2 regions of the Pseudomonas sp. TWI929 genome follow, and region 2 is predicted to be linked to the other one. Evidence: predicted binding sites of a transcription regulator. Region 2 holds the regulator's gene; the other holds the start of a gene.
What was found. Region 2 encodes FliA, which starts transcription of late flagellar genes. Its sites were predicted from a motif close to CTAAAGTTTNNNNNNNNNNNGCCGNTAA; they were not measured.

Region 1 (9,407 bases), on a different contig from region 2:
CGAAGCCGCCGTCTGCTCACTGGCCGCACTGGTCTGATCCGACACATCCCGTACATTGATCACGCTGCGGTTGATCTGCTCGGCCACCACGCTCTGTTCTTCGCTGGCGGTGGCGATCTGCTGGTTCATGCCCTGGATGCTCGACACCGTATCGGTGATCTGGCCAAGCGCATGCCCGGCCCTGCGGCTCAGCTCCACGCTTTGCTCGGTCAGGTTCTTGCTGCTGTCGAGCAAGCGGGTCACTTCGTCGGTGCCGTTGTGCAGGCTGTCGATAAGCTGGCCGATCTCCTCGGTTGCCGTCGAGGTGCGCTGGGCCAGGCCGCGTACCTCATCGGCCACCACAGCAAAGCCGCGCCCGGCCTCACCCGCCCGTGCAGCTTCGATCGCCGCATTCAGGGCCAGCAAGTTGGTCTGTTCGGAGACCGACTTGATCACATCGAGAATGCTGCCAATGCGCTGGCTCTCGCCTGCCAGGTGCTGCATGGCCGCCAGGCAATGGTCCATCTGCCCGGCCAGTTGCTCGATGCGGCCGATGGCTTCGGCCACCACCTGGTCGCCCACCTGCGCCTGCTGGTCGGCATTGGTTGCGGCCAGCGAGGCTTGTTCGGCGTTCTGCGCCACTTCCTGCACAGTGGCGCTCATCTGATTCATGGCGGTGGCGACCTGGTCGGTTTCTTCGCGCTGCTGGTTGATGCGCAGCTTGGTGTCTTCGCTGCTGGCGGCCAGTTGCGAGGCGGCCTGTGATAGCTGGCCGACACCCTGGTCGATGCCGCCGATCAGCTCACGCAGGCTCAAAGCCATTTCGCGCATGCTGGTCTGCAACTGGCCCATCTCGTCGCGGCGTTCCACCACCTCGACCTGGCTCAGGTCGCCCTTGGCGATGCGCGCAGCCACGGTCAGCGTCTGGCGCAACGGCTGGGTGATCTGCAAGGTGATCAGCCACGCGGCCAGCACGCCTACCGCCAGCGCCAGCAGTGCCACACTGGTCAGCAGAGAGCGGGCGGCCAGAGCCTCGCTGTCGCGTTGTTCGACTTTGCGCTTGCCCAGCTCAAGGCTGACCGCACGCAGCTCATTGCCCATGTTCTCCATGTTGTTCTGCAGCTGCTCGACGTGCACGGCGGCGCGACGGTACTGGTCCAGGCTGGCGCGGTACTTGGCCAGCTCGACCCCAGGCTGCTCGCTGACAGCGCGTGGCAGGCCCAGTGGCGCCAGGCCCCTGAGCAGTTGCTCAAGGCTACTGTCGGCAGCGTTCAGGGCGCCGTCGCCGACCTTGGCGAAGTCCTCGACGGGGGAGAAGGTGTAGGCCGGCACCAGGCTCTGCTGGTTGGCGCCATCGACATGCCGGCTAAGGGTGTCCATCAGACCCAGCACACCGCTTTGCTGGCTGTCGGCGGGCATTCTCAGCAAGGCCTGGGTCTGCAGTTCGTCGATGGCATCATTGAGTTTCTGCTCCTGCGTCTGCATGGCTTCGCGCAGGGCGATGCGGTTGGCGACGCTGCGTTGCAGTTCGCTGAAGTCATCGCGCAGGCGCTGCAGCAACGTCAGCTTCTCGCTCAGCAACTGCCGTGATTCATCGACGCTGCTGCGTTGTTGCAGGGTGGTCAGCATATTGTTCAGTTGTTCGAGGATGCTGGTGATGCGGGACTTGCTGGCGTCGTCGTTGAGCACGCGGTAGGTGATGCGCTCTGCGCGCAGGTCTTTGGTCAGGTCGTTGATCAGGCCTATTTCGCTGAGTTGCTGCGAACGGACAATGGCGCCATCCAACGCGCGCCAGCCGCTGACGGTGGTGGCCAGGGTAAGCAGCAGGACCACGGCGAAGCCGAGGGCCAGCTTGGCCGCGACACTGATGTTGCCGAGCTTTTGGTTGAGGTAGCTGAGCATGGGAGGTCTCCGTGCGGTTGGGGGGGCATGCAGGCGTAATGCCGGCATGACACCTCTGCCAATCGGCAGCGGAGCTGTAGGACTTGACCTGATAATCAGGTAGGAAATTTCACCGCAACGAGTAGGATGTTTTCGCCTGTGCTGGCCTCTTCGCCGGCAAACCCCCCAAGATGCCGGAACAGGCGGCCCATTTTTAATATAAGAGCTTGAACCGCCCCACCAGCCCCTGCAAATGGGTACCCAAACGCGCCAGTTCCACGCTGGAACTGGCCGTCTCTTCACTGGCCGCCGAGGTCTGGTCGGAAATATCCCGCACATTCATCACGCTGCGGTTGATCTCTTCGGCTACGGCCGTCTGCTCCTCTGCCGCCGTGGCAATCTGCTGGTTCATCGCCTGGATCGATGACACGGTACGGGTGATGGTTTCCAGCGAGCTGCCGGCACGGCGGGTCAGCTCAACACTGCTGTCGGTCAGCTGGCGGCTGCTGTCCATCACGCTGGCCACGCGCTGGGTGCCGCTTTGCAGGCCGGCAATCAGCTCTTCGATCTCTTCGGTCGATTGCTGGGTGCGTTGCGCCAGGCTACGTACTTCGTCGGCGACCACGGCAAAACCACGCCCGGCCTCACCGGCACGGGCGGCTTCGATCGCTGCGTTGAGGGCCAGCAGGTTGGTCTGCTGGGCCACCGACTTGATCACATCGAGCACACTGCCGATCTTGTCGCTTTCGGCCTTGAGCTGGTTCATCGCTTCGCTGGAGTTGACCACTTCGCCGGCCAGGCGCTCGATCTGCGTAACGGCCTCGCCCACCACGCGGTCGCCTTCGCGGGCTTGCTGGTCGGCCATCAAGGCGGCTTCCGAGGCCTGCTCGGCGTTGCGTGCCACTTCGTGCACGGTGGCGGTCATCTGGTTCATGGCGGTCGCCACCTGGTCGGTCTCGACCTTCTGGTTGTTGACCCCGGCGCTGGTCTGCTCGGTGACTGCCGACAGCTGCTCGGCGGCGCTGGCAATCTGCGTGACGCCATCACCGATGCCGCCGATCAATTCGCGCAGGCCTTGGGTCATGCGCTGCATGCTGGCCTGCAGCTGGCCCAGCTCATCGCGGCGGTTCACCTGCAGGTTCTGGGTCAGGTCGCCACTGGCCACGCGTTCTGCGGCGCGCAAGGTCTGGCGCAGCGGGATGATGATCTGCCGGGTGATCGCCCAGGCCGCCAGCAGGCCCAAGGCTAGGGCTAGCGCGGTGGCGATCATGAGCAGGGTCTTGGCCTGGGCGGCCGCAGCGTCGCGCACCTCGGTTTGCGAGGTGGTCATCGCCTGGCTGGTCTGCAGCAGCAGCGTGCCTTGCTCGGCCATGCTTTGCAGGGCCTGCTCACTGGCCGTCTGGGCATTGCCGAACTGGCTTACCGCATCGCGGTAGCCCGCCATGGCAGTGGCAGCATCGTCCAGGCTGGCAGCATGTTCGGCAGGCACCTTGGCCGGCAGTGCGCGCAGCTCGGCCTGGGCCTGGTCGATGGCCTTCAGTGCCGTTTGCTGGAAGTCGGCATTACCACTGTAGGTGTAGCCACGCACCTGGAAGCGCGCTTGCTGCAGCAGGGCGCTGACTTCCACTGCGTGCTGGTACTGGTTGATGTCGCCGCCCTGCAGCAGGCGCTGCTGCACCCGGCCGACCAGCTCCACGGCCTTGTCGGCGCTGTCGCCCAGCACGCCTCGGCTGGCTTCGCGGCGCTGGCCAGCCTGCTTCAGCTCGTTGAACGCCTGTTGGTAAGTGCGCACGGCCTCGCGCTGCTGCTCCAGGCGCTGGCGGTCGGCAGGGTGTTCGATCTGCCCGAGCATCAACTGCACCTGCTGGTTGAGGTTGGCCAGGGCTTTTTCCAGCTCGGCTACCGAGGCCTCGTCGCGCCGACGCTCATAATGCTGGCGGGCGATGCGCAGTTCCTGGGTGTGCTGCTGGATGACCGAGATGTTCCCCAGCTTGTCGCCACGGTCGATGATGCTGTCCATGCCGTGCCAGCCGGTCAGGGTGATGGCCAGGGTCAACAGCAGCACCAGGCCGAAGCCCAGCCCCAGTTTGCGATTGACGCTCACATTGCCCAACGATTGGGCTAACCATTGATACATGTACGACTCCCCGGCGGCTTGGCAGCACAAATAGTTGTTGTGTTGCCAAGGCCATCGGCCCAGGGGAGAGAAACTTGATGGGCGAGAAAGCGGCGTTTACGTCAGAAAATGCGCGAAAGCAGCGCGGTGACAGCAGTCTCGACCCGCAGGATGCGGTCACCCAATTGCACGGGCGCCAAACCGGCCTTGCCCAGCAGGTCGACCTCGTAGGGGATCCAGCCACCTTCGGGGCCAATGGCCAGGGTCACGGCTTGTTCCACGGCGCGCGGGCAGGCGGGGTAGGGGCCGGGGTGGCCAACCAGGCCCAGGGTGTCTGCGGCGATGGCTGGTAGGCGGTCTTCGACGAACGGCTTGAAGCGCTTCTCGATGATTACTTCGGGCAGCACGGTGTCGCGTGCCTGTTCAAGGCCCAGAATGAGGTTTTCGCGAATGCTGTCGGGCTGCAGGAAGGGGGTTTGCCAGAAGCTTTTCTCGACCTTGTAGCTGTTTACCAGGATCAGCCGCGGCACGCCCAGCGTTGCTACGGTCTGGAACAGCCGGCGCAGCATTTTCGGCCGTGGCACTGCCAGCACCAGGGTCAGCGGCAGCTTGGCCGGTGGCTGCTGGTCAAAGGCCACTTCCAGTTCGGCTTCGTGCTGTTCCAGGCGCAGCACCGTGGCCTTGCCCATCAGGCCATTGATACGGCCCACACGCAGGTTGTCGCCCACCGCCACACGGTGGATTTCCTGCATGTGGGTGAAACGCCGATCAGCAAGGATGACGCGGTCGGCCGAGACGAAGTCGGCCTCTTCTAGAAGCAACAGGTTCACGGTTGGGTCGCTGGTGGCTGGTCGTTATGGTCGTCGGCGGTTTCGTCGTGGGCACTGCGCTTGCGGATCAGGCTGCCGCACAGTACGCCGATCTCGAACAGCAGCCACATGGGCACTGCCAGCAGGGTCTGCGAGAAGATGTCCGGCGGGGTGAGGACCATGCCGACCACGAAGCAGCCGATGATCACGTAGGGGCGGATCTTCTTCAGGTATTTAACATCGACCACGCCGATCCATACCAGCAGCACCACCGCTACCGGGATTTCGAAGGCCACGCCAAAGGCGAAGAACAGCGTCATCACGAAGTCGAGGTAGTTGGCGATGTCGGTCATCATCGCCACGCCTGCCGGGGTGGCAGCGGCGAAGAACTTGAACATCAGCGGGAACACCAGGAAATAGGCAAAGGCCATGCCGGCGTAGAACAACAGGATGCTCGACACCAGCAACGGAATGGCAATGCGCTTTTCATGGCGGTACAGCCCGGGCGCGATAAAGCCCCAGATCTGCTGAAGAATGAATGGGATCGCCAGGAACAGCGACACGATCATGGTCAGCTTGAATGGCGTGAGGAACGGCGAGGCCACGTCGGTGGCGATCATCGTTGCATTGGCCGGCAAGTGATCGCGCAAAGGCGCCGAAACGATGGTGTAGATCTGCTGGGCGAAGCTGAACAGCCCGGCAAAGATCAGGAAAATGACGGCAACGCAGCGCAGCAGGCGGGTGCGCAGTTCGGTCAGGTGCGAAACCAGCGGCATCGGCTGGTCGTGTTCCGGATTCTCGCTCATGGGGCTCGCGGCGGTTGTGGCGGTTCAGAAGGTGCGGCCGGTGCGACAGGCGGCTCGACCGGCCTGGCTTCAAGCCCTGCAGGGGGCTGCACGGTGGCCGTGGTGACCGGTGGCTGCACCGGTGGCGTCATCGGGTTGAGGATACGTTTGGCTTCCTCTTCCATCTGCAGGATGTGCTCGTTGTGCAGCTGGCGGCGGATGTCGTCGGCGCCGATTTCGCGCTCCACTTCCATCTTGATGCTGTTGAAGCTGCGCTTGAGCCGGCCGATCCACAGGCCTGCCGTGCGCGCGGCACCCGGCAGGCGCTCAGGGCCGAGCACCAGCAGGGCGACCAGGCCGACGAGCAGCAGCTCGCTGAAACTGATGCCGAACATGGGTCAGTCTTTCCGCTGTGGCTCTTGGACCGGCTGGGCCTGGCCTTCGATGGTGTGGCCTTGCTGCGGCTGGGCAGTGTTCTGTACCGGTGGAACAGGCTGGGCTGGCGGCGGGGTCTGCTCGGCCGGCTTGTTCTCTTCTTCGTTCATGGCCTTGCGGAAGCCCTTGATCGACTCGCCCAGGTCACTGCCGAAGTTCTTCAGTTTCTTGGTGCCGAACACCAGGACCACGACCACCAGCAGGACGATCCAGTGTTTCCAGTCAAAGATACCCATTTCGTACTCCTGAAAAATGTCAGTGAACCTTCTGGGGCTGCTTTGCAGCCCTTTCGCGACACAAGGCCGCTTCTACAGGGTCCAGCAATTTGTTCCGGCGACGCGGCCCCCTGTGGGAGCGGGTTTACCCGCGAACACCGGCGCAGCCGGTGCCATATACCGCGTTGCATTCTTCGCGGGTGAACCCGCTCCCACAGGGGGGCACAGAGCGCCCCTGGGATACATCAGGCAGATGGTTGGCGTGCGGCCTTCTCATCATGCCCGGACAAGCCGAAGCGGCGTTCCAGTTCATCCAGCACAGCTTGCGGATGCTGACCCAGCGCGCTGAGCATCACCAGGCTATGAAACCACAGGTCGGCGGTTTCGTAGATGACATCGCTGTAATCCTTGCTCACAGCGGCATCCTTGGCGGCAATGATCGTTTCGATCGACTCTTCGCCGAGTTTTTCGAGGATCTTGTTCAGGCCCTTGTGGTACAGGCTGGCCACGTAGGAGCTGTCGGGCGCCGCTTGCTTGCGTTCTTCAAGCACTTCGGCCAGGCGGTTGAGGGTGTCGCTCATGTCAGTGTCCTGCGCTGTAGATGGCATCCGGGTCTTTCAGGACCGGGTCGACGGTTTTCCACTGGCCGCCTTCATAGACGCGGTAGAAGCAGCTTTCACGGCCGGTATGGCAGGCAATATGGCCCAGTTGCTCGACCATCAGGATGATCACGTCGGCATCGCAGTCCAGGCGCATTTCATGCAGCTTCTGCACATGCCCGGACTCCTCGCCTTTACGCCACAGCTTGCCACGCGAACGCGACCAGTAGATGGCGCGTTGCTCGGCGGCAGTCAGGGCCAGCGATTCGCGGTTCATCCAGGCCATCATCAGCACGCGTCCGGTCTTGTGGTCCTGGGCGATCGCCGGTACCAGGCCGTCGCTGTTCCACTTGATCTCGTCCAGCCAGTCTTTCATCGTCGACTCCAAAGCGGGCCCGCTCCTGTACCGGGCCCTTTACGCTAGTGTGCCAGCCACAGGCGCGGCTGGCTATTGGCGCACGATCAGGTAAAGGCCAGCGGCCAGCATCAGCCAGGCCGGCCAGGCAGCCGGTGCGGCCAGGCTGGCGGCCTCGGCGGCGCCAGCGGCTAGTACTGCGCCACCACCGAGCAGGCCGGCGCCCAGCAGGCGCAGCGCCCAGCGGTCGCCCTGGCGGCGCCGCTCCGGCAGTTGTGGGTCGTGCAGGTGTGGCTGCGACAGGCGTTCGAGCAAATCGCGGGTCATGCCGGCCAAGTGTGGCAGTTGTTCCACCTGGCTGTGCAGGTTGCCGAACATGGCCTTGGGGCTGTAGCGGTCGCGCATCCAGCGCTCCAGGAACGGCTTGGCGGTGCTCCACAGGTCCAGGTCGGGGTACAGCTGGCGGCCCAGACCTTCGATGTTGAGCAGGGTTTTCTGCAGCAGCACCAGCTGCGGCTGTACTTCCATGTTGAAGCGCCGAGCGGTCTGGAATAGGCGCATCAGCACCTGGCCGAAGGAAATATCCTTTAACGGTTTTTCGAAGATTGGCTCGCACACAGTGCGGATCGCCGCTTCGAATTCGTTGACCTTGGTGTGCGCCGGCACCCAGCCCGAGTCGATGTGCAGTTGGGCGACGCGGCGGTAGTCACGTTTGAAGAAGGCGATCAGGTTGCGCGCCAGGTAGTCCTGGTCCTCGGCGGTGAGGCTGCCGACAATGCCGCAGTCAATGGCGATGTACTGCGGGCTCCAGGGTTTTACTGTGCTGACGAAGATGTTGCCGGGGTGCATGTCGGCATGGAAGAAGCTGTCACGGAACACCTGGGTGAAGAACACCTCCACGCCACGTTCGGCCAGCAGCTTCATGTCGGTGCGCTGGTCGGCCAGGGTGGCCATGTCGGTCACCGGCACGCCATAGATGCGTTCCATTACCAGCACTTTGGGCCGGCACAGGTCCCAGTACACCTGAGGCACGTACATCAGCTCGGAGCCTTCGAAGTTGCGCCGCAGCTGGCTGGCGTTGGCCGCTTCGCGCAGCAGGTCGAGCTCGTCATAGATGGTTTTTTCGTAGTCGCCGACGATTTCCACCGGGTGCAGGCGGCGGGCATCGGCCGAGGCGCGCTCGGCGGCCTTGGCGATAAGGAACAGCCAGGCCAGGTCCTGGGCGATGACCGGCTTCAGGCCCGGGCGCACTACCTTGACTACCACTTCTTCGCCGGTTTTAAGGCGTGCGGCGTGTACCTGGGCCACCGAGGCCGAGGCCAGTGGTTCGACGTCGAAGCGGCTGAACACCTCACCGACCTTGGCGCCCAGCTGCGCTTCGATCATCGCCACGGCCTTTTGTGGGTCGAACGGCGGCACGCGGTCCTGCAGCAGCATCAGCTCGTCGGCGATGTCGGTGGGCAGCAGGTCGCGGCGGGTGGACAGCAACTGGCCAAACTTGATGAAGATCGGCCCCAGGTCCTGCAGCGCCAGGCGCAGGCGTGCGCCACGGCTCAAATCGGTTGGCTTGCGTGGCAGCCAGCGCCACGGCATCAGCAGGCGCAGGCTGGCCAGCCACCAAGGCAGCAGGGGTTGTTCGAACAGCAGGTCATCGAGACGGTAGCGGATCACCACACGCTGGATGCGAAAAAGACGGCGGACGGCGAGCAGCTTCATGCGTTATCGCTGGTATCAAGGGATCGGGAGAGGCGCTTGAGGCGCGCCTCGAGGCGTTCTGTGTCGAGCTTCAGGGCATCGAGCTCGCTGAAGGCGGCTTCGGCTTCGCGCTTGCCGACCAGGGTGCGGGACTCTTCGGCCAGGTACTCGGAAAGGTTCTGGTTGAAGCGTGCCAGGCCCTGGCGGGTCCAGCGTGCGCGCAGGCGGATGTGGCCTGCCAGCATTGCCGTGGCAACCGGGCCAAGCCAGCGTTGCAGCTCGTGCTCCCAGTCCAGCTCCAGGTCTTGCAGCACACCGAACAGGTCGAGCAGCACGGCGCTGTCGCCATGCAGCTCGACTTGCGGGCTGTGCAGTACGGCAGTCTTGTCCCGGGCCAGGGCCAGTTGTGCCAGGCTGCCGGCAGGGGCGCGCAGGCTGCAGTCGACTTCGCCCTGCCAGTGGGCTGCAAGCATCAGGCCCTCTTCATCGGGCAGGATGAACACCTGCAGGGCCGGTTGGCGGCAGTCGATCTCGATGA
Region 2 (9,407 bases):
TTTGCCCTCGTTGATCGAGGAAATCGAGTACATCACCACAAAAAAAGCGAACAGCAAGGTGATGAAGTCGGCGTACGACACCAGCCAGCGTTCGTGGTTTTCGTGTTCCTCGGTATGGCGACGGCGACGCATGGGTTACTCCATGAAGCCTTGCAGCTTCAGCTCGATCGAGCGCGGGTTTTCACCCTCGGCAATCGACAGCAGGCCTTCGAGCAGCATTTCGCGGTAGCGCGACTGGCGCATGACGACGGCCTTGAGCTTGTTGGCGACCGGCAGCAACACCAGGTTGGCGCTGGCCACGCCGTAGATGGTGGCAACGAAGGCCACGGCAATACCGTTACCTAGCTGCGACGGGTCGGCGAGGTTGCCCATCACGTGGATCAGGCCCATCACCGCACCAATGATGCCGATGGTCGGCGCGTAGCCGCCCATGCTTTCGAATACCTTGGCGGCCTGGATGTCACGGCCTTCCTGGGTCAGGAAGTCGACTTCAAGGATGCTGCGGATAGCTTCCGGCTCGGCGCCGTCCACCAGCAGTTGCAGGCCTTTGCGTGCATAGGGGTCGGGCTCGGAATCGGCCACCCCTTCCAGGCCCAGCAGGCCTTCCTTGCGCGCAGTCAGGCTCCAGTTCACCACGCGGTCGATCCCGCCGGCCAGGTCGACCCGCGGCGGGAACAGGATCCAGCGCAGGATCTGCAAGGCGCGCTTGAAGGACGACAGCGGCGACTGCAGCAAGGCCGCCGCCAGGGTGCCGCCCAGCACGATCAGCGCCGCAGGGCCATTGACCAGGGCGCCCACATGGCCACCTTCGAGAAAGTTGCCACCGACAATGGCAACAAAGGCGAGGATCAGGCCGATCAGGCTGAGGACGTCCATCAGACGCACGCCTCTACCAGGTGCTTGCCGATTTCGTCCAGGCTGTACACCGCGTCGGCCAGGTTGGCCTTGACGATGGCCATGGGCATGCCATAGATCACGCAGCTGGCTTCATCCTGGGCCCACACCGTGCTGCCGCCCTGCTTGAGCAGGCGTGCACCTTCGCGGCCATCGGCGCCCATGCCGGTAAGCACCACCGACAGCACCTTGTCGCCATACGACTTGGCCGCCGAAGCGAAGGTGATGTCCACGCAAGGCTTGTAGTTCAGGCGCTCGTCACCGGGCAGGATCTTCACCGTGCCACGGCCGTCGATCATCATCTGCTTGCCACCCGGGGCCAGCAGGGCCAGGCCCGGGCGCAGCATGTCGCCGTCCTCGGCCTCCTTGACGTTGATCCGGCACAGCTTGTCCAGGCGCTCGGCAAATGCCTTGGTGAACGCTGCCGGCATGTGCTGGATCAGCACGATAGGTGCCGGGAAGTTGGCCGGCAGTTGGGTCAGTACCCGCTGCAGGGCGACCGGGCCACCGGTGGAGGTGCCGATGGCTACCAGTTTGTAAGGTTTGCGCTTGGGTGCCGGCGAATGCGCGGCAGCCGCTGCCCGGGCAGGCGCAGCAGGGCGCACCAGCGCAGGGCTGGTGAAGCTGCTGGCGGGCGCATGGCTGCTGGCTGGCGCTGGTGCAGCGGCCGGTGCTGGGCTGGCGTAGCTGCCGAAGCGGCGGTTGCTGCGGGAAATGGTATGCACCTTCTCGCACAGCATCTGCTTGACCTTATCCGGGTTGCGCGAGATGTCCTCGAAGTTCTTCGGCAGGTAATCCACCGCACCGGCATCCAGCGCATCAAGGGTAACGCGGGCGCCTTCATGGGTCAGCGAGGAGAACATCAACACGGGCGTGGGGCAGCGCTGCATGATGTGCCGCACTGCGGTAATGCCATCCATCATGGGCATTTCGTAGTCCATGGTGATGACATCGGGCTTGAGCGCCAGCGCCTGGTCGATTGCTTCCTTGCCGTTGGTCGCGGTACCCACTACCTGGATCGTCGGATCCGCCGAGAGGATTTCCGAGACGCGGCGGCGGAAGAAACCGGAATCATCCACCACCAGGACCTTGACTGCCATAAACACTCCATTAGGCGGCGCAACCCGCCAGGGTGCGCCACCGAAATCAAATACGCCGCGCGGCGTAACGCTTGAGCATGCTCGGGACGTCGAGAATCAACGCGATGCGACCGTCGCCGGTGATGGTGGCCCCGGACATGCCCGGGGTGCCCTGCAGCATCTTGCCCAGCGGCTTGATTACCACTTCTTCCTGGCCAACCAGTTGATCGACGACAAAGCCGATGCGTTGGGTGCCGACCGACAAGATCACCACGTGGCCTTCATGCTGCTCTTCGTGCACCTGGCCTTGCACCAGCCAGCGCTTGAGGTAGAACAGCGGCAGCGCCTTGTCGCGCACGATCACCACTTCCTGGCCATCGACCACGTTGGTGCGCGACAGGTCGAGGTGGAAGATCTCGTTGACGTTGACCAGCGGGAAGGCAAACGCCTGGTTGCCCAGCATCACCATCAGGGTGGGCATGATCGCCAGGGTCAGCGGCACCTTGATGACGATCTTCGAACCCTGGCCCTTGGCCGAGAAGATATTGATCGAGCCGTTGAGCTGGGAGATCTTGGTCTTCACCACGTCCATGCCCACGCCACGGCCAGACACGTCAGAGATCTCGGTCTTGGTCGAGAAGCCCGGGGCGAAGATCAGGTTGTAGCAGTCCGACTCGCTCAGGCGCTCGGCGGCGTCCTTGTCCATCAGGCCCTTTTCCACAGCCTTGGCGCGCAGGATGTTGGGGTCCATGCCCTTGCCGTCGTCCGAGATCGACAGCAGGATGTGGTCGCCTTCCTGTTCCGCCGACAGCACCACACGGCCGGTGCGGGCCTTGCCGGAAGCGTCACGCTCATCGGGCATCTCGATACCATGGTCGACGGCGTTGCGCACCAGGTGCACCAACGGGTCGGCCAGGGCCTCGACCAGGTTCTTGTCCAGGTCGGTCTCTTCGCCGACCAGCTCCAGGTTGATCTCTTTCTTCAGCTGGCGGGCCAGGTCACGGACCAGGCGCGGGAAGCGGCCGAAGACTTTCTTGATCGGCTGCATGCGGGTTTTCATCACCGCGGTTTGCAGGTCGGCGGTGACCACGTCGAGGTTGGACACGGCCTTGGACATGGCCTCGTCGCCGCTGTTCAGGCCCAGGCGCACCAAGCGGTTACGCACCAGCACCAGTTCGCCGACCATGTTCATGATCTCGTCCAGGCGCGCCGTGTCGACGCGTACGGTGGTTTCCGCTTCGCTGACCGCATGCTTGTCGGCAGCCGGTGCCGGTGCGCGCGGCGCCGGCTTGCTGGCCGGGGCTGGTGCCGGGGCCGCAGCAGCTGGCTTGGGTGCCGGCTGGCTGTCGGCCTTGGCCGCGGCCGGTGCCTGCAGCTTGGCGGCGGCAGGCGCTTCAACGGCAGCCACGTCGCCGCCGAACTTGCCCTTGCCGTGCAACTGGTCCAGCAGGGCCTCGAATTCGTGCTCGCTGATTTCGTCGCTGGCTGCGCTGGCCACTACGGCGTTGTCAGCCACAGCAGGTGCCGGCGCCTTCACGGCAGGCAGGGCGTCTGCCTGGAAGGTGCCCTTGCCGTGCAGCTGGTCGAGCAGCGATTCGAATTCGGCGTCGGTAATTTCGTCGCTGGCCGCTTCGGCGCTGACGGCGACTGGCGGCGCGGCAACCTCGGCACTGAACTGGCCTTTGCCGTGCAACTGGTCGAGCAGCGACTCGAACTCGGCGTCGGTGATTTCGTCACCTGCGCCACTGACGGTCTCGCCCTGCAGCTGCTCGTCGGCCTCAGCTTGTGCCTTGACCGCATCCAGCGAATTGAGCAACTGCTCGAATTCGCTGTCGGTGATGTCCTGGTGCTGTTCCTCGGCCACGACCGGCGCCTCGACGACCGGTTCCGCCACAGCGGCTGCAGCGCCGCCAGGTTCGGCCAGGCGCGACAACGCCGCCAGCAGTTCGGGGGTAGCCGGGGTCACATCACCACGCTCGCGCACCTGGCCAAACATGCTGTTGACCGTGTCCAGTGCTTCGAGCACCACATCCATCAATTCCGCGTCGACCCGGCGCTCACCTTTGCGCAGGACGTCGAACACGTTCTCGGCGATATGGCAGCACTCCACCAACTCGTTCAGCTGAAGGAAGCCGGCGCCCCCTTTTACAGTGTGGAAACCGCGAAAGATCGCATTGAGCAGGTCGGCATCGTCGGGCCGGCTTTCCAGCTCGACCAGTTGCTCGGACAGTTGCTCAAGAATTTCGCCGGCTTCTACCAGGAAATCCTGAAGGATTTCTTCATCGGCGCCGAAGCTCATCTAACGTGCTCCTTAAAAACCCAGGCTGGACAGCAGATCATCGACATCGTCCTGACCGGACACGACGTCTTCACGCTTATCGGCATGAATCTGCGGACCTTCACCCCGAGTCGGATGTTTTTCTCGATCTTTTTCTGCGCGCAATTGATCGTGGTCATGATTTATGCCGGCGAAACGGTCGACCTGGCTGGCCATCAGCACCAGCTTGAGCAGGTTGCTTTCCACTTCGGTCACCAATGTGGTGACGCGCTTGATCACCTGGCCGGTCAGGTCCTGATAGTCCTGGGCCAGCAGAATGTCGTTGAGGTGGCCGGCAACCTTGCGGTTACCTTCAGCGCTGTGCGTCAGGAAACTGTCGACGCGCTTGACCAGATCACGGAACTCCGGCGCCGCCACTTCGCGGCGCATGAAGCGCTGCCAGTCAGTGCTCAGGGCCTTGGCCTCGCTGGCCAGGTCGTTGAGCACCGGGGTGCTTTCCTCGACCAGGTCCATGGTGCGGTTTGCCGCGCCCTCGGTCAGCTTGACCACATACGACAGGCGCTCGGTGGCGTCGGTAATCTGCGACACCTCCTCGGCCTGCGGCATGGTCGGGTCGATCTGGAAGCTGACGATGGCACTGTGCAGCTCGCGGGTGAGCTTGCCGACTTCCTGGTACAGGCCGCGGTCGCGGGTCTGGTTCAGCTCGTGAATAAGCTGCACCGCCTCGCCGAAACGGCCGCGTTCCAGGCTCTCGACCAACTCCTGGGCATGTTTCTTCAGGGTCGATTCGAACTCGCCCAAAGACGTTTGTGATGAATCCATGGCGCGCCCCCTGACGTGACTCAGCCGTTGACGCGTTCGAAGATCTTCTCGATCTTTTCTTTGAGCACCTGGGCGGTGAACGGCTTGACCACGTAACCATTGACGCCGGCCTGGGCCGCTTCGATGATCTGGTCGCGCTTGGCTTCGGCGGTCACCATCAGTACCGGCATGGTTTTCAGCTTGTCGCTGGCACGCACTTTACGCAGCAGGTCGATGCCGGACATGCCCGGCATGTTCCAGTCGGTCACCAGGAAGTCGTAGTGGCCGTTTTCCAGCATCGGCAGCGCCGTGGTGCCGTCGTCGGCTTCGTCCGTGTTGGTGAAGCCCAGGTCACGCAACAGGTTCTTGATGATCCGCCGCATCGTCGAAAAGTCGTCAACGATGAGGATTTTCATGTCTTTGTTCAAGTAGACCTCCAAGCAGTCTCAAACGCGCTCGGCCCCGAGCGCGCATTCAATCAATTCGGTGCAACATGGAAAACGACTGCAACGACAGCGGGCTCAACGTGCCCGCCATTCCCCCAGGCGGCTGCGCAGGCGCGCGGCACACTGGCTGTGCAACTGGCTGACCCGCGACTCGCTGACCCCAAGCACCTCACCGATTTCCTTGAGGTTCAGCTCTTCGTCGTAGTACAGCGCCAGCACCAGGCGCTCACGCTCCGGCAGGTTGGCAATGGCTTCGGTGAGGGCAACCTGGAAGCGTTCGTCCTCCAGGCCACGCGCAGGCTCCACCTGGCCACTGGCCCCGTCCTCGTGCAGCCCTTCGTGCTCGCCGTCCTGCAACAGGTCGTCGAAGCTGAACAGGCGGCTGCCCAGGGTATCGTTCAAGATCCCGTAGTAATCATCGAGACTCAATTGGAGTTCGGCAGCAACTTCATGATCTTTAGCGTCGCGGCCGGTTCTTGCTTCAACGGTGCGCATTGCATCACTGACCATGCGCGTGTTGCGGTGTACCGAACGCGGCGCCCAGTCGCCCTTGCGCACCTCGTCCAGCATGGCCCCGCGGATGCGGATGCCAGCATAGGTTTCAAAGCTGGCGCCCTTGCTGGCATCGTACTTGTTGGCCACTTCCAGCAAGCCGATCATGCCGGCCTGGATCAGGTCCTCGACCTGAACGTTGGCCGGCAGCCGCGCCAGCAGGTGATAGGCGATGCGCTTGACCAGCGGGGCGTAGCGTTCAATCAGCTCGTACTGGGCGTCTTTCGCCGCCCGGCTGTACATCTTGAAGCCGCTGGCATTCATAGCACGGGACCCGCGCTGGTGGGTTGCACCAGGCGCTCGACGAAGAATTCCAGGTGGCCGCGCGGGTTGGCCGGCAGCGGCCAGCTGTCGACCTTCTGGGCAATCGCCTTGAAGGCCAGCGCACACTTGGAGCGCGGGAACGCTTCGTACACCGCCCGCTGCTTCTGCACGGCCTTGCGCACGCACTCGTCGTACGGCACGGCGCCCACGTACTGCAGGGCAACGTCAAGGAAGCGGTCGGTGACCTTGGTCAGCTTGGCGAACAGGTTGCGCCCTTCCTGCGGGCTCTGCGCCATGTTGGCCAGCACGCGGAAGCGGTTCATGCCGTAGTCGCGGTTGAGCAGTTTGATCAGGGCGTAGGCGTCGGTGATCGAGGTGGGTTCGTCGCACACCACCAGCAACACTTCCTGGGCGGCGCGGACGAAGCTGACCACCGAGTCACCGATACCCGCAGCGGTGTCGATCACCAGCACGTCGAGGTTGTCGCCAATGTCGCTGAACGCCTGGATCAACCCGGCATGCTGCGCCGGGGCCAGGTGCACCATGCTCTGGGTGCCCGAGGCTGCCGGCACGATGCGCACGCCGCCAGGGCCCTGCAGCATCACGTCACGCAGCTCGCAGCGCCCTTCGATGACATCGGCCAGGGTACGTTTGGGGGTGAGGCCCAGCAACACGTCGACATTGGCCAGGCCCAGGTCGGCGTCCAGCAACATGACCCTGCGGCCAAGCTCGGCCAGCGCCAGGGACAAGTTCACTGAAACGTTAGTCTTGCCGACGCCACCTTTGCCACCAGTTACGGCGATCACCTGTACGGGATGCATGCTACCCATGTCTGTTCTTTACCTTGTCTCGCTGGGACTCAGGCCACACGTAGGGCAATTCTGCGTACCCCTTGGCATAGCTACCTTGCACACGCTTCATCATCAACCCGCTCGCCGTGGGTTGTGATAGAGATCAGCGAACATGTCGGCCATGGCCTCTTCGCTGGGCTCGTCCTGCTGCTGCACATTGACCGCGCGGGTTACCAGCTGGTGCCCCCGTGGCAGGTGCAGGTCGTCCGGAATGCGCGGCCCATCGGTCAGGTAGGCCACTGGCAATTCATGACTGATGGCAAGGCTCAGCACATCGCCAAGGCTTGCCGTTTCATCGAGTTTGGTCAGGATGCAACCGGCCAGGCCACAGCGCTTGTAGCTGTGATAGGCGGCGGTCAGCACCTGCTTCTGGCTGGTGGTGGCCAGTACCAGGTAGTTCTTCGCGGCGATGCCGCGCCCGGCCAGGGTTTCCAGCTGCATGCGCAGGGCCGGGTCGCTGGCCTGCAGGCCGGCGGTGTCGATCAGCACCACGCGCTTGCGCAGCAGCGGCTCCAGCGCCGCGGCCAGCGACTGGCCCGGGTCGACGTAGGTCACCGGCACGTTGAGGATGCGGCCCAAGGTCTTGAGCTGCTCCTGGGCACCGATACGGAAGCTGTCCATGCTCACCAGCGCCAGATTCTGCGCGCCGTACTTGAGCACGTAGCGGGCGGCCAGCTTGGCCAGGGTGGTGGTCTTGCCCATGCCGGCCGGGCCGACCATGGCGATTACCCCGCCCTCTTCGATCGGCTCGATTTCGGGGATTTCGATCATCCGCGCCAGGTGCGCCAGCAACATGCGCCAGGCCTGGCGTGGCTCTTCGATCTCGCAGGTCAAGTCGAGCAGCTCGCGGGCGATCGGCCCGGACAGGCCGATACGTTGCAGGCGGCGCCAGACGGTTGCCTGCTGCGGCTTGCTGCCCTGCAACTGGTTCCAGGCCAGCGAGCCAAGCTGCACTTCCAGCAGCTCGCGCAGGCCCGACAACTCGGAGCGCATGGCATCGAACAGGCGCGGGTCCACCGGCGCCGGCGTGGCTGCGGCAGCGGCCTCGGGGGCATCGGCGTGCGGTTCGATCAGCGGCTCGGCGGCGGTCAGCGACTGCCCGGCAAACAATTGGCGGTTGTTATCGCTGCTGTCCTGGCGGTGGTCCAGTTCGGCCTGGGCGGTGGCGATGCGCGTGTGGGTCTTGCGCAGCTCTTCTTCCAGCTCGGCGTTGGGCACACGCGGGGCCAGGGCGGACAGCTTGTAGTCCAGCGCAGCCGTCAGTTCGACACCACCGGCAATGCGGCGGTTGCCAATGATCGCGGCATCGGCGCCCAGCTCGTCACGGACCAGTTTCATGGCCTGACGCATATCGGCGGCGAAAAATCGCTTAACTTGCATTATCCCCTACCTCAGCCGTTAGGGCCCACGGTGGCAACGATGGTGACTTGCTTGTTGTCAGGTATTTCCTGATACGCCAGAACATGCAAATTCGGTACAGCCAGGCGACCGAAACGCGACAGCATGGCGCGGATCGGGCCGGCCGTCAGGAGTATGGCCGGCTGGCCCTGCATTTCCTGGCGCTGGGCCGCTTCGATCAGCGAACGCTGCAGCTTCTCGGCCATGCTCGGTTCCAGAAGAACACCGTCTTCCTGACCTTGCCCGGCCCTTTGCAGACTATTCAGCAAAATCTGTTCCAACCTTGGCTCCAGGGTAATCACTGGCAGCTCCGACTCAACGCCGACAATGCTTTGCACGATGGCACGACACAATCCGACGCGCACTGCCGCCACCAGCGCGGCGGTATCTTGACTCTTGCCAGCGTTGTTCGCGATGGCTTCGGCAATGCTGCGGATATCGCGTACTGGCACTTGTTCGGACAACAGCGCTTGCAGCACCTTCAGCAAGCCCGACAAGGAAATGACACCCGGCACCAGTTCTTCAGCAAGTTTAGGCGATGCCTTGGCCAGCACCTGCAACAGTTGCTGGACCTCTTCGTGGCCGATCAGCTCGTGGCAGTGCTTCTGCAAGATCTGGTTGAGGTGGGTAGCCACCACGGTACTGGCGTCGACCACGGTATAGCCCAGCGACTGCGCCTGGGAGCGCTGGCCGACATCGATCCACACCGCCTCCAGGCCAAACGCCGGGTCACGTGCGGCAATGCCATTGAGGGTGCCGAACACCTGGCCCGGGTTGATCGCCAGTTCCCGGTCCGGGTAGATCTCCGCCTCGGCCAGGATCACCCCCATCAGGGTCAGGCGAT

Region 1: the regulator FliA is predicted to act here: its motif matches at 4,049-4,076, upstream of ABE456_RS17745 (methyl-accepting chemotaxis protein).

What each region holds. Positions count from the first base shown of each region.
Region 1 covers NZ_JBDJLK010000043.1:22,110-31,516, forward strand. The annotation lists gene ABE456_RS17740 (methyl-accepting chemotaxis protein) at 1-1,881, opposite strand, end outside; gene ABE456_RS17745 (methyl-accepting chemotaxis protein) at 2,075-3,997, opposite strand; gene ABE456_RS17750 (16S rRNA (uracil(1498)-N(3))-methyltransferase) at 4,099-4,806, opposite strand; gene tatC (twin-arginine translocase subunit TatC) at 4,803-5,591, opposite strand; gene tatB (Sec-independent protein translocase protein TatB) at 5,588-5,965, opposite strand; gene ABE456_RS17765 (twin-arginine translocase TatA/TatE family subunit) at 5,969-6,241, opposite strand; gene ABE456_RS17770 (phosphoribosyl-ATP diphosphatase) at 6,466-6,801, opposite strand; gene hisI (phosphoribosyl-AMP cyclohydrolase) at 6,803-7,195, opposite strand; gene ubiB (ubiquinone biosynthesis regulatory protein kinase UbiB) at 7,268-8,890, opposite strand; gene ABE456_RS17785 (SCP2 sterol-binding domain-containing protein) at 8,887-9,407, opposite strand, start outside.
Region 2 covers NZ_JBDJLK010000008.1:11,283-20,689, forward strand. The annotation lists gene motD (flagellar motor protein MotD) at 1-132, opposite strand, end outside; gene ABE456_RS05915 (flagellar motor protein) at 136-876, opposite strand; gene ABE456_RS05920 (chemotaxis response regulator protein-glutamate methylesterase) at 876-1,994, opposite strand; gene ABE456_RS05925 (chemotaxis protein CheA) at 2,041-4,272, opposite strand; gene ABE456_RS05930 (protein phosphatase CheZ) at 4,285-5,073, opposite strand; gene ABE456_RS05935 (chemotaxis response regulator CheY) at 5,094-5,468, opposite strand; gene fliA (RNA polymerase sigma factor FliA) at 5,574-6,314, opposite strand; gene fleN (flagellar synthesis regulator FleN) at 6,311-7,144, opposite strand; gene flhF (flagellar biosynthesis protein FlhF) at 7,238-8,545, opposite strand; gene flhA (flagellar biosynthesis protein FlhA) at 8,557-9,407, opposite strand, start outside.